3 regions of the Paraburkholderia sp. CI3 genome follow, and region 1 is predicted to be linked to each of the others. Evidence: predicted binding sites of a transcription regulator. Region 1 holds the regulator's gene; each other region holds the start of a gene.
The links. Region 1 encodes LexA, which represses DNA repair genes until DNA is damaged. Its sites were predicted from a motif close to ACTGTATNNNNATACAGT; they were not measured.

Region 1 (6,005 bases):
CGACACGACCAGCATCACGACCGCGAGCGCCGTCGCGCCCGCATAGTCGTATTGCTCGAGCTTCGTGATGATCAGGAGCGACGTGATCTCCGACTTCATCGGCACATTGCCGGCGATGAAGATCACCGAGCCGTATTCGCCGAGCGCGCGCGCAAAGGCGAGCGCGAAGCCGGTCAGCAGCGCCGGGAACACGGCCGGCAGCACGACGCGGCGAAACGTGAGCCAGCGCGACGCGCCGAGACACGGGGCCGCCTCCTCCTGCTCGCGCTCGAACTCCTCGAGCACCGGTTGCACCGTGCGCACGACGAACGGCAGGCCGATGAACGTCAGCGCGACCAGCACGCCCGCCGGCGTGAACGCGATCTTGATGCCGAGCGGCGCGAGGAACTGGCCGATCCAGCCGTTGCCCGCATACACGGCCGCGAGCGAAATGCCCGCCACCGAGGTGGGCAGCGCGAACGGCAGATCGACGACCGCATCGACGATACGCTTGAACGGAAACGTGTAGCGCACCAGCACCCACGCGACGAGAAAGCCGAACACTGCGTTGATCAGCGCGCCGCCTAGCGCCGAGAAAAACGTCAGCCGATACGACGCGAGCACACGCGGCGACGTGACCGCGCGCACGAACTGATCCCAGTCGAGCGTCGCGGTTTTCAGAAAGGTCGCCGCCAATGGAATCAGCACCACGAGGCTCAGATAAGCCACCGTGATGCCGAGTGTCAGGCCAAAACCGGGCAATGCGCTCGGCTTGCGGAAGGTCAACGTGGTCATGCTGGATACTCGTTCATGGTTGATGCTCGCGCGGTTGTTCGTTTTGCCGTGTTGCCGCACTGCGGCGGTCCTGCCGCACCGCTGGCCACCGGACCCCGGTTAGCCGAAAGCGCGCCCATTGGGCGCGCCCTTTTGCCCTGGCTGTGATTCAGGCGGTGGTTCTTACTGCGGCTGATAAATCGAATCGAACACGCCGCCGTCCGCGAAATGGGTCTTCTGCGCGTTGGTCCAACCGCCGAACGAATCGTCGATCGTGTACAGCTTCAGCTTCGGAAACTTCGCGGTCAGATCGGCGGCCACCTTGGTGGAACGCGGACGATAGAAATTGCGCGCGGCGATCTCCTGACCTTGCTCGCTATACAGGAAGTTCAGATACGCTTCGGCCACCTTTCGCGTGCCGTGTTTGTCGACGACCTTGTCGACCACCGCGACCGGCGGCTCGGCCAGAATGCTCACCGACGGCACCACGATCTCGAACCTGTCCGGACCAAACTCCTTCAGCGACAGGAACGCCTCGTTTTCCCACGCGATCAGCACGTCGCCGATACCGCGCTGCACGAAGCTCGTGGTCGCGCCGCGCGCGCCCGAATCGAGCACGCCGGCGTTCCTGTACAGCTTGCCGACGAACTCCCTGGCCTTCTGGTCGTTGCCGCCCGGTTGATGCTCGGCGTACGCCCACGCGGCCAGGTAGTTCCAGCGCGCGCCGCCCGAGGTCTTCGGATTCGGCGTCACGATCGACACGCCCGGCTTCACCAGATCATCCCAATCCTTGATGTGCTTCGGGTTGCCCTTGCGTACCAGAAACACGATCGTCGACGTGTACGGCGATGCGTTGTCCGGCAGACGCTTTTGCCAGTTCTTGTCGACGAGCCCCTTGTTCGCGAGCGCGTCGATGTCATAGGCGAGCGCAAGCGTCACGACGTCGGCCTGCAGTCCGTCGAGCACCGAGCGAGCCTGCGCGCCCGAGCCGCCGTGCGACTGCCTGAAGGTGACGGCTCCGCCGGTCCTGGCCTTCCATTCCTTGCCGAATGCCTGATTGATGTCCTGATACAGCTCGCGCGTCGGATCGTAGGACACGTTCAACAGCGTGGTGTCGGCGTGCGCGACGCCGCTTGCGCCCAACATGCCGAGCGCCCCCGCCGCGCCGACGACGAGCGCCGCGATCAGTTTTCTGGTTCGAGCCGCAAGCCCCATATGCCGATGGTTCATTTCGATTTTTCTCCGCGTGATGTCCGCTGATGAGCGTCTGGTGTTGTTCTGCGTCGCGGTCACGTGCCCATGAGCGCCAACCGGAGGCCAGTCTATCGAAGCGCTTTCATTATTAAAAATAATGTTTCTTCATTTTTTAATGCTTAAAAGTGGTAACGACAGATGCGCCGGCGGTTGGGACGCCGACAACGCCGTCATGTCGCCGATAAACGACGCCCCAGCGCGACCCTTGCGCCGAACTTAAAGTAAAGCTTGAAATGCGCCGAATACTGTATAAAAATACAGTCACCTGTTCATACATACAGTGGCCATGACAAAACTCACCGCACGACAGCAGCAGGTTTTCGATCTGATCCGCCGCGCGATCGAACGCACCGGCTTTCCGCCCACTCGCGCGGAAATTGCCGCCGAACTCGGGTTCAGCTCGGCCAATTCCGCGGAAGAGCATCTGCGCGCGCTGGCGCGCAAGGGCGTGATCGAACTCGCGGCCGGCGCGTCGCGCGGCATCCGCCTGCTGTCCGGGCAGGAGGACGCGCCGTATCAGTTCACCCTGCCGCATGCGGGCCTGATGCAGTTGTCGTTGCCGCTGATCGGCCGGGTCGCGGCGGGTAGCCCGATCCTCGCGCAGGAACATATCTCGCAGCACTACGCGTGTGACCCGGCGCTGTTCTCGAGCAAGCCCGACTACCTGCTGAAGGTGCGCGGCCTGTCGATGCGCGACGCGGGCATTCTCGACGGCGACCTGCTCGCGGTGCAAAAGCGCACCGAAGCGAAGGACGGCCAGATCATCATTGCGCGGCTTGGCGACGACGTAACGGTCAAACGTCTGAAGCGCCGGCCGAACGGCATCGAACTGATCGCCGAAAACCCCGATTACGACAACATCTTCGTGGAATCCGGCAGCGCCGATTTTGCGCTCGAAGGGATCGCGGTCGGGCTGATCCGCCCCAGCGAGTTCTGATCTTTCGTTGTCGCCGGAACGCTTGCGCCGGTTTGTCCAACCCAAGCCGCATTTACGCCCGCATTTACGCCCGCATCTACGCCGAATCGCCTGGAGAGACTCATGGAACGCCTTGCCCGCCTGTTGCCCTTTCGCCAGTTCGGCCGTCTGCGCCATCTGCGCAAGCTCACGCCCTGCGCGCTAATCGAGGCGCCCGCTGCGCGCACGCCGTCGCTGTTCGACGCGGCTGCCGAAGCTTCCGGTCTGCCGTCGTCGTTGCCGGCGTTCGCGCGCGTGTCGCTGAATTCGGCGCTGAACATCGCCGAGCCCGCGCGTCGCGCGCCGGTGCGGGTCTATCATGGACCGTCGCGACTGATCATGGTCGGTACGGTCGACGCTGTATGCCGTATGATCGATCGTTGCATAGCCGACGAAGCCAACGTGCACGGCGCGGTGTTCGAAGCCTGAGCGAATCCTGAGTACGCATGCAACAAACACTTCGGATGTTCAGAGATTCGCGTGGGATGGGATCGTTTCGACCTCGCCGTGGTCGACGTTAGATCATCACTGACGTGGAGTCCCATTCGATGACAATTCGGAAACGCACACAGGGCAGCGCCACCCGGCCGCTGCTGATCACGCTGATCGTGGTGATCGTGATTGCCGCGCTGGGCTTTATTTATGCGTCACCGTATCTCGCGGTGAACAATCTCAAACGCGCCGCCGATGCGCGTGACGTGCAAACCGTCAATCAGTATGTGGACTTTCCCGCGCTACGCGATAGCCTGAAGCAACAGGTGGGCGCCATGCTGACACGCCGGCTTGAAGCGGATGCCGGCAACAAGATGGCCACGATCGGCGCGGTGATCGGCGTGACGCTGATCGGCCCGCTCGTCGATGCCTATGCGACACCCGACGGCGTCGCGGCGCTGCTGAACGGCATGCCGCCGCGTGGCACGCCGGGCGAGCAACCGTCCGCGCCGCCAGCCGCGGGCGGCGAAGCGCCGGCCGCACCAGCCGCGGGCGACACCACCACGCAGGCAAGCGCACCGCCGCCCGGGCGTCAAAGCACGGCCGGCTATCGCAGTCTCAATGAGTTTGTCATCACGTACCGGCGTGGCGAAGGTAACGCGAACTATTCGGCAATCTTTCGTCGCGAAGGTCTGGTCACGTGGAAGCTCGCGGCGATCAATCTGAACGAGTGAGATTGAAACCTGGCCGGATGGGATGCGTGGCTGGCCATCGGGGCCGGCCACGCGACAGGGTCTATTCACATCTGGGCTAGATGACGGGGCGCGCGGCTTCGCGTCCCTCACTAGCCCATTACGCCGCAGCCGCCTGCTGCTGCTCCTGCGCGGACGAGCACGCCACCAGAATGCTGCACGACACGCGGTCGAGCAGCGGCGTGTTGCCCGCCCCCATCCACCACCGCGACAAACCAGTCCGGCAGCGATGACCCACCACCACGAGGTCGACCTGCAACTCGTTGGCAAGATTGGCGATCTCGTCGATCGGATGACCGAATGCGAAATGCCCTTGCGCGCTCACGCCTCGCTCGGTCAGCCAGTTCACGCCCTCCTGCAGAATCTCGCGGGCCGTTTTTTCGAAGCTGCCGCAGGCGACGTCCGTCAACAGGCCCGCGCTCTGCGCGATGCTCGAACGCATGTCGACGACCGACAGCAGATGCGTTTCCGCCTTCAGTTCCAACGCCAGATCGGCACCGCAACGCAGGGCTTTGCGGCCTTCGCGCGAGCCGTCGTAGCACAACAGGATTTTCTGGTAGCTCGCCATCTGTTTTCTCCATTCGCGCGGAAAGCGCGGTCTGAATCAATCATGGTGCGCCGCAATTCGGCTTGCAAGGGATGGAAAACGCTAAGTGCATACTCGGTGCATGCCGATCCAGTCTGCACAAGCGTTGGGCGACCCGACGCAGCGTTTGCACACGGATGCCGCAATGCAAAACTTCGTTTGCGAACGCTGCGTCGACACACTGCGGGCCGGTTGACGTGCCAGTCGTGCCACCGCCAATCAGCGGCGCCAATCGACACCGACGAGCGCATCGCACCCCACGCACGACGCGTTCCCGGACACCCGCTCGCATCGGCGATCCGATACCTGGAGTAAGCGGCTTCGCGTGCGCAATGCGTGCATCGCAGGTATGTTGTGTGTCTTGCGCGTACGTTGTGTCTTCTTCCGGAGCCTTGCTCGAGCCATGCCCACCGCCCCCATCGAATTCCATCAGGTCAGGAAAAGCTACGGCGAAAAAACGGTCGTCGACGGATTGTCGTTTCATGTGAACACCGGCGAATGCTTCGGGCTGCTCGGCCCCAACGGCGCCGGTAAGACCACGACATTGCGCATGCTGCTCGGCATTGCGGCGCCCGACGCCGGCGCGATCCGGCTGTGCGACGAGCCGATCCCGGGCCGCGCGCGCCTCGCGCGCTCGCGCGTCGGCGTGGTGCCGCAGTTCGACAACCTCGATCCCGATTTCACGGTGCGCGAAAATCTGCTCGTATTCGGTCGCTACTTCGGTCTGAGCGCCGCGCAGTGTCGCGCGGCGGTGCCGGGTCTGCTCGAATTCGCTCGCCTCGAGAACAAGGCGGACGCGCGCGTGAGCGAACTGTCGGGCGGCATGAAGCGGCGCCTCACGCTCGCGCGTGCGCTGATCAACGATCCCGACGTGCTGATCATGGACGAGCCGACCACCGGTCTCGATCCGCAAGCGCGCCATCTGATCTGGGAGCGGCTGCGCTCGCTGCTCGCGCACGGCAAGACCATCCTGCTGACCACGCACTTCATGGAAGAAGCCGAACGGCTCTGTCATCGCCTGTGCGTGATCGAGGAAGGCCGCAAGATCGCCGAAGGCGCGCCGCGCGAGTTGATCGAGTCCGAGATCGGCTGCGACGTGATCGAGATCTACGGCCCCGATCCGTTTGCGTTGCGCGACGAACTCGCGCCGCTCGCCGAGCGCACCGAGATCAGCGGCGAGACGCTGTTCTGTTATGTGAACGACGCGCAGCCCGTGCATATGCGCCTCAAGCAGCGCGCCGATTTGCGCTATCTGCATCGGCCGGCGAATCTC
Region 2 (6,005 bases), 1.8 Mb from region 1:
GTAAATGCGCCGTGGACAGCTGGCTTACGCCTTGCCCGAAGCAGCCGCGACGACCTTCTGAGCCGCCTCTTCCATGCTGTCCGCCGAGATGATCGGCAGGCCGGATTCGGCGAGCATCTTCTTGCCCAGGTCTTCGTTCGTGCCCTTCATGCGGACCACGAGCGGCACCTTCAGCGACACGGCCTTCGACGCCGCGATCACGCCTTCCGCGATCACGTCGCAGCGCATGATGCCACCGAAGATGTTGACCAGAATCGCGGTCAGGTTCGGGTTCTTCAGCATGATCTTGAACGCTTCGGTGACCTTCTCGGTCGTCGCGCCACCGCCGACGTCGAGGAAGTTCGCCGGTTCGCCGCCGAACAGCTTGATGGTGTCCATCGTTGCCATTGCGAGGCCGGCGCCGTTCACCAGACAGCCGATGTTGCCGTCGAGCGAGATGTACGCGAGGTCGAACTTCGACGCTTCGATTTCAGCCGGATCTTCTTCGTCAAGATCGCGGTACGCGACGATTTCCGGGTGACGGAACAGCGCGTTCGAGTCGAAGTTGAACTTCGCGTCGAGTGCGATGACCTTGCCGTCGCCGGTCAGGATCAGCGGGTTGATTTCGGCGAGCGATGCGTCGGTTTCCCAGAATGCCTTGTACAGGCCTTGCAGGATCGCGCGAGCTTGCGGGATCGAAGCGTCGGGCACGCCGATCTTCTTCGCGAGGTCGTCTGCTTCCGAGTCCTTCAGGCCGGTCGACGGATCGACGGCAACCTTGTGGATCAGCTCAGGCGTCTTTTCCGCGACTTCTTCGACGTCCATGCCGCCTTCGCTCGACGCCATCACGACGATCTTCTGCGAAACGCGATCGATCACGAGACCGACATACAGTTCCTTCTTGATGTCGGCGCCTTCTTCGATCAGCAGGCGGTTCACCTTCTGGCCTTCCGGACCGGTCTGGTGCGTGACGAGCTGCATGCCGAGGATCTGGTTCGAGTACTCGCGAACCTGTTCCAGCGACTTGGCGACCTTGACGCCGCCGCCCTTGCCACGGCCACCCGCGTGGATCTGAGCCTTCACGACCCACACCGGGCCGCCCAGCTCTTCCGCGGCCTTAACCGCATCATCCACCGAGAAGACCGGCTTGCCGCGCGGTACCGCGACGCCGAATTTCCGCAGGATTTCCTTACCCTGGTACTCGTGAATCTTCATGCGTGATTCCCTTCAGTCTGAGAGTTGGATAGAACTTCGATTCCGTTGCCGCCGTTCAGGCCGACGCGTCGCCGCTTCGTTCGCGGGCCGCCGCGCCGTCCGACGAGGCCGCGCGTTCCGCCGGACGCGGTGCATGACCATACCAGCGCGGATAAAACTGTTTCACCGCCTCGCCGTCGAAACGCAGCGCGTGGCAGCGTCCCAGCTGGAATGGCGGTTTGTCGTTGGAATGCTCGCCTGTGCCGTTAGACGATTCGTCTCCCGAACCCGCGTTCGCACCCGGCGTGCCGTCATCGGTGTTCCATACGTCGCCGGCGAACGCCTGGATCGCGGCGGTCGGCAGGATCGCGCACAGCTCGGTGAGATGCGTGCAACCGGCCGTGCCGGCCAGCAAACGGGCAGCATCGCGACGGAAGTTGTGGAACAGATTGAGCCCGATGAGGGCACGGTAGGCGGGATTGCTAGCCTGGCACAACCCTGGATAGGGCACCCAGTCGGACGACGCCTCGGCGTTGACGACATTGAGCTTGCGATCGATGGTGATGCGAAGCCAGAGTTCATGGATCGGCTGACCATTGGGCCGGACACCCGACGCAAGCGCCACATCGCGTGGCTTTTCGTCGGTCAGGCACGCTTCCACATCCCACAGGCCATCGGCTCGCTCGTAAGCTTCCGCTCTGATTGCGCGACGATGGCGCAACTGACGGGACACTGGCGGGGAGAGCGACATGCGGGAAGGAAAGGCCGGATTGGAAAACTTCTCGAGTTTAGCATAACGGGTATTTGGGACAGCCCCGATTGCGCACGGCCTGGCGCCAGGTTACGGCGCGGTATTTGCCCTACCCGTCGAGACTGGCGTGTTAGTCGCCGTCCCCGATGGCGTCGATACCCTTCAGGATCTTGCCGATCGTCGCGCCGGAGAAGCCGCGCGACGCGAGGAAGCGCGCCTGCTTCGCGCGCTCGGCCGGCGTTTGCGGCAACTGGCCGAACTTCTTGCGCCAGACCGCCTGGGCGCGCGCGAGTTCGGTTTCGCGCAATTGCGCGCTCGCCTCTTCGACGAGCGCCGGGTTGAGCGCGTGTTGCTTCAGTTCGCCGAGAATGCGGCTCGTGCCGAGCCGCGATGCGCGCCGATGGATCAGGCTTTCCGCGAAGCGCGAGTCGGATAGCCAGTTTTCGGCCTGCAGCGCGTCGAGCACCGGGTCGAGCGAATCGGTTTCCTCGACGTAAGGCTTCAGCTTGCGGGCGAGGTCGGCGCGGCTATATTCGCGGCGCGACAGATAGCCGAGCGCGCGCGCTTTCAGCGAACGGGCGGGGCGTTGGGATTTTCTGCTGTCGTCTTTGTCGGACTGGCCCGGCTTCTCTTCGCCGGGTTGGCGACGCGAGCGGGTGTAGGTGACCTCGGAGGGGATTGGGGAATCGAGTCCGGAGGAATCCCGGCTGGACGACGCTGCAGCGGGCGCAGACCGCGTACGCTGCGGGCCGCGGCCCGCGGCGCGGTCATGTGCGTCGAACGGTTCGAACGGTTCGAACGGTTCGAACGGATCGCCGGACTCAGGCGATCCGTCCGCCGCGTCGCGCGGGCCGTCCGGATAGCGTCCGGAGTCGAAACCGGACAGCGGCCGGCCTTTGCGTATCACTTGATGCTTACTCTTCTTCGCCCGCGACTTCAGCGTCCGCGCCGGTCACGGCGTTCGCCATCGCGGTAACGCCCAGCGATTCGCGGATACGGTTCTCGATTTCGCGAGCGATATCCGGATTTTCGCGCAGGAATTCACGCGCATTGTCCTTGCCCTGACCAATCCGCTCGCCGCTATAGCTGTACCATGCGCCGGCCTTGTCGACGATCTTCGCCTGCACGCCGAGGTCGATGATTTCGCCCTGACGCGAGATGCCCTCGCCGTACAGGATGTCGAAAATCGCTTCACGGAACGGCGGCGCCACCTTGTTCTTGACGACCTTCACGCGGGTTTCGTTGCCGATCACTTCGTCGTTCTTCTTGATCGAGCCGATGCGGCGAATGTCGAGACGCACCGACGCGTAGAACTTCAGCGCATTACCGCCCGTGGTGGTTTCCGGGTTGCCGAACATCACGCCGATCTTCATGCGGATCTGGTTGATGAAGATCACGAGGCAGTTCGTGCGCTTGATCGTGCCGGTCAGCTTGCGCAGCGCCTGCGACATCAGACGCGCCTGCAGACCCGGCAGCGAGTCGCCCATTTCGCCTTCGATTTCCGCCTTCGGCACCAGCGCCGCGACCGAGTCGATCACGATCATGTCGATCGAGCCCGAGCGCACCAGCGCGTCGGCGATTTCGAGCGCCTGTTCGCCGGTGTCCGGCTGCGAGACCAGCAGGTCGGCGACGTTCACGCCGAGCTTGCCCGCGTATTGAATGTCCAGCGCGTGTTCCGCGTCGATGAACGCCGCGGTGCCGCCGAGCTTCTGCATTTCGGCGACGACCTGCAGCGTCAGCGTGGTTTTACCGGACGATTCCGGACCGTAGATTTCGACCACGCGGCCGCGCGGCAAACCGCCGACGCCCAGTGCGATGTCGAGGCCGAGCGATCCGGTGGAGACCACCTGGATGTCTTCGACTGCCTCACCTGCACCGAGCCGCATGACCGACCCTTTGCCGAACTGCTTTTCGATCTGCGCGAGCGCGGCGGCGAGAGCCTTGCTCTTTTCAGCAGTCAGTCCAGCCGAGCCTTTCTTGCTTTCTTCCATGAATCGTCCTTTGCTATGATGAACGGCGTCTGAGGCAGATGTGCACCCGTGGTTCCACTCGAATTGAGCGGAGTCTCCAGGACATCACACGAAACGCAGACACTGTATAAAAAAACAGTAGTTTTGGCAAGTGCGATTGTGATGCGAACGCGCATCTTTTACTGTCGCATCGCCCCAACTACCCACAATAATGTTCGGAGACCGCTGCGCGCCGGGGCAACCCCACGGTGCCGGCAAAGCCAGGCTGGCGCATCATGCGAATTCTGATTGCCGAAGACGACAGCATACTCGCGGATGGTCTGGTTCGATCACTCCGCCAATCGGCCTATGCGGTCGATCACGTGAAAAGCGGCGTGGAAGCCGATACCGCGTTGTCAATGCAGACGTTCGACCTATTGATCCTCGATCTGGGCCTGCCGCGCATGTCCGGGCTCGAGGTGCTGCGCCGCCTGCGCGCGCGCAATTCGAACCTGCCCGTGCTGATCCTGACCGCCGCCGATAGCGTCGACGAACGCGTCAAAGGCCTCGACCTCGGCGCCGACGATTACATGGCCAAGCCCTTCGCGCTGAACGAACTCGAAGCGCGCGTGCGCGCGCTGACACGGCGCGGCGCGGGCGGCGGCCCGACCGTCGTGCGGCATGGCTCGCTGTCGTTCGATCAGGTGGGCCGCATCGCCTACGTCAACGACCAGGCGATCGATCTGTCGGCGCGCGAGCTCGGTCTGCTCGAAGTGCTGCTGCAACGGATCGGCCGGCTGGTCTCGAAAGAGCAGCTCGTCGACCATCTGTGCGAATGGGGCGAGGAAGTCAGCAACAACGCGATCGAAGTCTACGTGCACCGGCTGCGCAAGAAGATCGAACCGAGCGGCGTGCGCATCATCACCGTGCGCGGGCTCGGCTACTGTCTCGAAAAAGCGGCGTCGCCGGCGAATGCGAGCGCGCCCGCCACCCCGGCCGGCTCCGAGCCGCAGAAGGCACAAGCGGCACAATCGTCCACCGCGCCGTCGTCCACCGCGATGCCGGCGAGCCACCACTACAAATAGAGGCCAGCGATGTCCGCACGCGCTGATCGCGCCACGGCGCACGCGGCGGACCTCGACGAGGCGCGCGACGCGCGCTACGCCAATCCGTTCGCCGCGCCCGACGAAACCGAAGCCGCCGCCGAAGCGCGTCCGCGCTCGCTGTTCGGCGAAATTCTCGACTGGATGCTCGCGCCGCTGCTGCTGCTGTGGCCGATGAGCCTCGCGGTCACCTATCTGGTCGCGAAGTCGATCGCGAACGGGCCGTTCGACCGCGCGCTCGAAACCGACGCCTACGTGCTCGCGCGCCAGATCCATCCGGTCAATGGCGTCGCGGAGCTGTCGCTGCCCGAGTCGACGCGCGATTTCCTGCGCGCCGACAACGTCGACAGCGTGTTCTTTCAGGTGCTCGGCACGCGCGGCGAGCTCGTGGCCGGCGAGCGTGACATGCCACTGCCGCACGAGGAGGACCGCCCGCCACCGGGTCTCGTCGAATTCCGCGACGACGTGCTGCGCGGCAACGACATCCGCGTCGCCTACACGACCGTCGAGTTTCCGCAGACGCCGGGCGCGCAGGCCGTGCTCGTGCAGGTCGCCGAAACGCTCGACAAGCGCAGCCAGCTCGCCAACGACATCATCAAGGGCGTGATCCTGCCGCAGTTCGTGATCCTGCCGCTCGCGATCCTGCTCGTGTGGTTCGGGCTGTCGCGCGGGCTCGAGCCGCTGCATGCGCTGCAGGCGCATATCCGCGCGCGCCGGCCGGACGATCTGTCGCCGCTCGAAGCGCGCCGCGCGCCGCCGGAAATCGAGCCGCTCGTCACGTCGTTCAACGATCTGCTCACGCGCCTCGAACAGAACATGGAGCTGCAGAAGCGCTTCATCGCCGACGCCGCGCATCAGATGAAAACGCCGCTGGCCGGCCTGCGCACCCAGGCCGAGCTCGCGCTGCGCCAGAACGCGTCGGCCGAGGTTCGTCGCTCGCTCGAACAGATCGCGACGAGCTCCGAGCAGGCCGCGCGGCTCGTCACGCAATTGCTCGCGCTGGCGCGCGCGGAAAACCGTCGGTCGGGA
Region 3 (6,005 bases), on a different contig from region 1:
CCGGATATAGCGACGGTTGGCGTCACGTTTCCGCCACCGCAACTGTCGAGGCCGATACAGGCGTTTCCGCCGCAAGCGGCGAGCGTTGCGAGGGAAGCCACGCAAATTGCAGCCAGCGCCGGACGAACGAAACACGCGTAGTGAGTGTTCATGATTGCCTGCCGTTGATAGATCGGGATGGGGCAATCGGTTCCACGGAACGGACCAATGCGACGTACAATTTTAGCGCCCCATGCCTGGAGACCGTTCTACACGTCAATCACATTCGCCGGTGTTATCAACTGCTGAACGGTGGCTCGTCGGCTCGCCGACAGGCGAAGGTCGACCCGCAGCGGCCCGTCGACCCAGCGCGACATATAGGGCGGCTTCCAAGGTACAACGAACGTTCGTTGACTCGCATTGCGAGACTGGAATTCGGCCAGAGCCGTCATTCGAGCATCGGTGCTGGTCAGACGGGTATGGGGCGCTTTCCTGTCATGCACGGATCGGTGGTCGCGAATGACTCGTCCCACGGAAAGCGAACGAGTACTTGCGACCCGTTTGAGCCACTCCACTTTTCCTTGTTGAATGGCTCATTCCGAGGGAACAACGGCCACGGCTTCCTGCGTCACCGCGCATTGTGGCTCGACGGTCTTGGTCCGCCGGCAAAACCCTGTTGCGACCGTGCGCAGCGGAGGCATCGCCCGAAGTTGGCCGGCAGCATTGGCCGCGGACGGCCGTCGAACCGGTGGTAACCCGTGAGCTGCCTGCACCGCGTGCGTGGGCGCTTCGATGCGCACGCGGCGGCGTCGAGTCCCGAATTGCGGTCGACACACGTCGGGGTGCCGCAACGCGTGCGGCCGTGAGGTGATTTTTGCGGCGGCTTGCGTCGCGGCGATCCGGCGCCGGCACTGACCACCCTCGCCGAACACGCGTGCCCGAATGACTACGACGACGCCGTGCATGGCTGAGCCTTCGCGACGTCGCGAGCTGCTAGCCATCAAGCGGTGCTCCGCTTGAACACGTGATAAAAATTTCGATGCGGTGTCGTGAATTCGAAATTTCTCTGCTTTACGTAGGCATCGAGCCAGGACTTGACGAACGCGAGCAGCGTGGCATCGACCACGAAGCCATCGCCATACTCCTTATACGACGTGTCAAGCGCGTAGACTCCGGCGTTGGGATCGAAGAAATACAACGACCCACCGCGGCTACGATAGAACGCGATCGCATGCTTGCCTTGTGTGCATTCGACCTCGATGATGACCGCCCTGCCTTTGCGGAGGTTTTCCCCAGCTTCCGCAATGGTCTTGTCGTCAAGTCGGTTGACACCGCCGCCGGGCGCCGGTTCCTGTGCGATATGAATGTCGTCTTCCAAGTCTGCTTCTACGAGACCCAGTTCGCGGGCGACCGTGCTCACCGGTCTACCGCTGTAAGCGTTTTGCGTCATCGCGGCAGCCAGCATGGTATCTGCGTTGCGCGGACCGCTTTTACCCTTGTCGATCAAACTTGCGAGCGGGGAACCCGCCGGCGGCGAAATGCCTTGGCTCATGCGGCTGACTGGATTCAACGGATTGGCGAACCGCTTCGTCGTCGGGTTCAGCAACGGACCGTCCTTGTTCAGAATGCCGTTGGAGGTGGTCATTTTTTCCTTGACCCAGTTCAGCACGGCGCCCATACAAACACCATGGGCCAGACCTTCCGAATAGTTGCTGCCCATTACGTCTCGATTGATCTTCTGAAAAGAGTCGCTCTGAGCAAACTTGTACTCGCGGCGTGCATATTGGTTTAGCGCACTGAAGTCCATTCCCATTGTGTAACTTCCCTTCGGCTGAATGCGTGGCTGATCAAAAGCGGGGTGAGCGTCTCAAACAGCAGAACAACCGGTGCGCGCGTTTTATTCCTGTGCCGAGCGGATCTTGTCGGCTGCGTGACGTTCGGCGTCCGATGTTCACCAGCAGAGCGAGCGCGAGCGGCGATCAACGCGGCTCGGCGAAGCAAAGACAGTCGAACGCAACGTACGCGAACACCGCTGCTGCGATCAACCGCGAATGGCCGGTCAACTCAAGCAGCTTCGTGCCGGCTGTAGCGCAGGCTACTGTACGAAAGCCATGCCAGACCGGGCATCATCGCGGCGGCGACCGTAGGCCGATCGGACGTCGAATCGCGCCGCACGACGCCGCGTGTTCGCCCAGACGTGCCTGCAGTCAGCACGTGGCCGGCATGTCTCGATCGATGACGACGCCGTCGCCTCGGCGGCTCGCGAAAAACTCACGCGAATGCAGACATCCCCTCTTGACCACAAGGCAAACCAGCAAGCGGCGGGAGCCGGAGCGACGTCCGATAACGGCCTGGGAGCGGTCGTTGAACTGTTTCTCATAGGCCGAAGTTGATCGGCTGAAGATGGGCCGATCTTTGCCGGCGACGCGATGCTCGCTATCATTCTTTCGGTTCCTCAGCGCAGTTCGAGTTGGGGCTTGGGCGCGGGGCCCCGAGAGAAAAGCAATCGGGCCTGCACATGAAACCCGTCGACGACGGAGAGTCTTGCCATCCGCCTCAAGCGCCGAAACGTAGGGTGCGTCGATACGCGACTGCATGTGACGATCCGCTTCAACGTTTCATCGATGGAAGTAGCACACCTCCTTTGCAACCGGGTCGGACTTTGTCTCCTCCGTCGCCCACCCGAATAGACATGAGGAAGCAGCCCAGCCCTCGCCGGAGCTCCCCATTTATATTACAAAAACGGTGCCGCCACCTGACAAAAATACTGTATGGATGTACAGTTTAGGCATTTGACGGGGAGAACGCGATTTCTCAATGTTTCGATGTTCATCATCCGGGGCTCTGCGGAGCGCCGCGTTGGCCCAGCTAGACACTGAACGCTATTTTGAGTATCAAGGCATGCCAGATCATAGGCGCATAGCCCACATTGACATGGATGCATTCTTTGCGTCTTGTGAACTTTCGCAGTATCCAGAACTGCGAGGCCAAGCCATGGTGGTCGCGGGCCGTCGTTCGGATGCGCCCCGAACGAACGCGGACGGCACGCGTGAATTCTCGCGGTTACGCGACTATACGGGCAGAGGTGTATTGACGACTGCAACCTACGAAGCACGAGCGCTCGGAGTTCACTCTGGGATGCCGGCGATGAAGGCGGCCCGACTGGCGCCGAATGCCATTCTCCTTCCGGTGAACTTTGACCTGTACCGAACATACTCACGACTGTTCAAGGAAGCAGTTCGATCCATAAGTCCTACAATCGAGGACGTGGGAATAGATGAGGTCTATGCCGATCTATCGTTCTTGAATGACGAATCGGAGCAAATTGCGCGGAACCTGAAATCCGCGGTCGTCGAGGCGACCAATCTGACCTGTTCGGTTGGAATTGCGCCAAATAAGCTCTTGGCAAAATTGTGTTCCGACATGGAAAAGCCAGACGGAATCACAATTTTGCGGCTTGAAGATTTGCAAGCAAGGATCTGGCCGATGGCTGCCGGAAAAATCAACGGTATTGGGCCGAAGGCCAACGCCAAGCTGACGTCTCTCGGGATAACGACGATCGGTGAAATTGCCGCATGCGGCGAGCAATGGCTGATCGAACAGTTCGGACGGAGCTATGGGTCATGGCTTCGCCAAGTTTCCCATGGGCTCGACGACAGGCCAGTGGTGACTCATAGCGAGCCTGTCTCGATGAGCCGAGAGACTACATTCGAGCAAGACCTGCACGCCGTACGGCACAAGCAGGAACTCGGTACCGCATTTACCCGTTTATGCGAGCAGGTGGCGCTAGATTTGCAGCGTAAAGGCTATCTCGCGCGAAGGATCGGGATCAAACTTCGCTTCAACGACTTTCAGACAGTAACGCGTGACGTCACTCTCCCAGAACCTGTTGCGGACGCTAAGGCACTGCGTCACGCGGCCACCCAATGCCTGAAACGGGTCGAACTTGTTAAATCCATCAGGCTACTGGGGGTCAAGGCGGGCGGCCTCCAACGTGCGGGAACGACGGCGAGCGAGGCGTCGTCGCAGTTCGAGTTGGATTTTTAATGCGCGTACCACCTTACCGAGCAAATGTATCCTAACTTACCAAAACCGACCAAAACAGGTAGGTTGGGCGACACTGAGCTTCTCAAATGTCTTTTTCTAAGAAAAACGTGACTGATTGTTTTATACAAATCAGATAGTTACAACCAGAGCGTCCAGAGTTACCCCGCCCACGTTCGCCATACGAGATCTATATCGACCTGACCGACCTGCCGGGCGAACCGGCCGACATCGGCCGGCGCATCAAGGACGCTGTTCATCAGGCCACCGGTCTCACGTGTTCGATCTGCGTCGCGCGCCGAACAAGCTGCTCGCGAAGATCGGCTCCGAACTCGACAAGCCTGACGGCCTGACGATCCTGACGCCGGCCGATATACCGCTGCGCGTGTGGCCGCTGCCGGTGCGCAAGGTCAACGGCATCGGCCCGAAGGCCGCGCAGAAGCTGACCACACTCGGCCTCGCGACGGTCGGCGATCTGGCCGCCGCCGACGCCGGGTTGTTGCAGGACAACTTCGGGCGCAGCTATTCCGCCTGGCTAATGCAGGTCGCACAGGGTCACGACGAGCGGCCCGTGGTGGTCGAATCGGAGCCGAAGTCGATCAGCCGCGAGACCACGTTCGAGCGCGATCTGCATCCGCGCCACGATCGACCGGCGTTATCGAGCGCGTTTACGGGGCTGTGCGTGCGTGTCGCCGACGATCTCGTGCGCAAGGGTTACGTGGGCCGCACGATCGGCATCAAGCTGCGCTACGACGATTTCCACACCGTCACGCGCGACCTGACGCTCGACGAACCGACCGCCGACGCGAGCGAAATCCGCCGCGCGGCGACCGAATGTTTGCGACGGGTGGAGTTGAACCGCAAGCTGCGGCTATTGGGCGTGCGCATCAGCACGCTGACGTCGGCCAGCGAACAGGCGCTGAAGCCGCGCCTGCCGGTTCAGGCCGACTTGCCTTTCGCGAGCGACGAATAGGCGCTGTCGCCGGCGACGCCGGTCGAGTTCGCACGCGTGGCCGGCACGTCGCCCGACGTGGACAGCGCCGACGCCGCCACCGAAAACGAGAACGTGTTGACGCCGTTGGCGCTGTGCGCGGACACGGTGCCGCGATGCATCTCCGCGATCGCCTTCACGATCGCGAGCCCTAGCCCGTGGTTTTCGCGGCTATTGGTGCGCGAGACTTCCGCGCGATAGAAACGGTCGAACAGATGTTCGAGGACGTCCGGCGCGATCGGCTCGCCAGGATTTGCCACGGCGACGCGCACCTGGTCGCGCATCGGTCCTTTCCCGCGCGCGATCGTCACGGTGATCGACGCGCCCGGCTCGCAATGCTGGATCGCGTTCATCAGCAGGTTCGTGCACGCGCGGCCGAATAGCGACCGGTTCACGCGCGCGAACGCATCGCCGTGCAACTGCGCATGCACGTGCGCCTCTTCGAGCGGAATCTCCAGAAACTCGAGCGTATGCGCGAGTTCCGCCGCGAGCGACACCTCGACGAGCCCCGTCGCGCGTTCGCCCTGATCGGCGCGCGCGAGGAACAGCATGTCGTTGATGATCGTGCGCATCCGCTCGAATTCTTCGAGATTCGATTGCAGCGTGTGGCGCAGATCGTCGACCGAACGGTTGCGGGTCAGCGCGACCTCGGTCTGGCCGATCAGGATCGTGACCGGCGTGCGCAGTTCATGCGCGACGTCCGCGTTGAACGATTCGAGCCGGCCGTAGGCGCCGTCGAGCCGTTCGAGCGCGCCGTTGAACGAGTTCGCGAGGTCGTTCAGTTCGGGCGGCAGCGACGCCGTATTAAGCCGCTGCGAGCGGTTGTTCGGGCTGACCGCCGATGCGTCGCGCGTCAGACGCGTGAGCGGTGCGAGACCGATGCGCGTGACCGAGTAGCTGAGCAGCAGCACCGCGAGACTGCCGAGCGCGGACAACGCCGCGAGCGCCGAGCCGAACACGCGCATCGTGCGCAGGTTCGGTGAATAGCTCG

Region 2: the regulator LexA is predicted to act here: its motif matches at 4,017-4,034, upstream of recA (recombinase RecA).
Region 3: the regulator LexA is predicted to act here: its motif matches at 2,746-2,763, upstream of dinB (DNA polymerase IV).

What each region holds. Positions count from the first base shown of each region.
Region 1 is NZ_JBNDMI010000004.1:574,460-580,464, reverse strand. It holds gene cysT (sulfate ABC transporter permease subunit CysT) at 1-774, opposite strand, end outside; gene OKW29_RS24175 (sulfate ABC transporter substrate-binding protein) at 937-1,983, opposite strand; gene lexA (transcriptional repressor LexA) at 2,294-2,944, shown strand; gene OKW29_RS24165 (hypothetical protein) at 3,047-3,391, shown strand; gene OKW29_RS24160 (DUF2939 domain-containing protein) at 3,511-4,128, shown strand; gene OKW29_RS24155 (universal stress protein) at 4,247-4,714, opposite strand; gene nodI (nodulation factor ABC transporter ATP-binding protein NodI) at 5,136-6,005, shown strand, end outside.
Region 2 is NZ_JBNDMI010000004.1:2,378,679-2,384,683, forward strand. It holds gene sucC (ADP-forming succinate--CoA ligase subunit beta) at 25-1,194, opposite strand; gene OKW29_RS32385 (DUF2889 domain-containing protein) at 1,250-1,924, opposite strand; gene recX (recombination regulator RecX) at 2,055-2,831, opposite strand; gene recA (recombinase RecA) at 2,839-3,915, opposite strand; gene OKW29_RS32400 (response regulator) at 4,170-4,958, shown strand; gene OKW29_RS32405 (sensor histidine kinase N-terminal domain-containing protein) at 4,968-6,005, shown strand, end outside.
Region 3 is NZ_JBNDMI010000003.1:240,233-246,237, reverse strand. It holds gene OKW29_RS09990 (hypothetical protein) at 1-152, opposite strand, end outside; gene OKW29_RS09985 (hypothetical protein) at 980-1,792, opposite strand; gene dinB (DNA polymerase IV) at 2,881-4,026, shown strand; partial or broken gene OKW29_RS09975 (Y-family DNA polymerase) at 4,209-4,996, shown strand; gene OKW29_RS09970 (heavy metal sensor histidine kinase) at 4,963-6,005, opposite strand, start outside.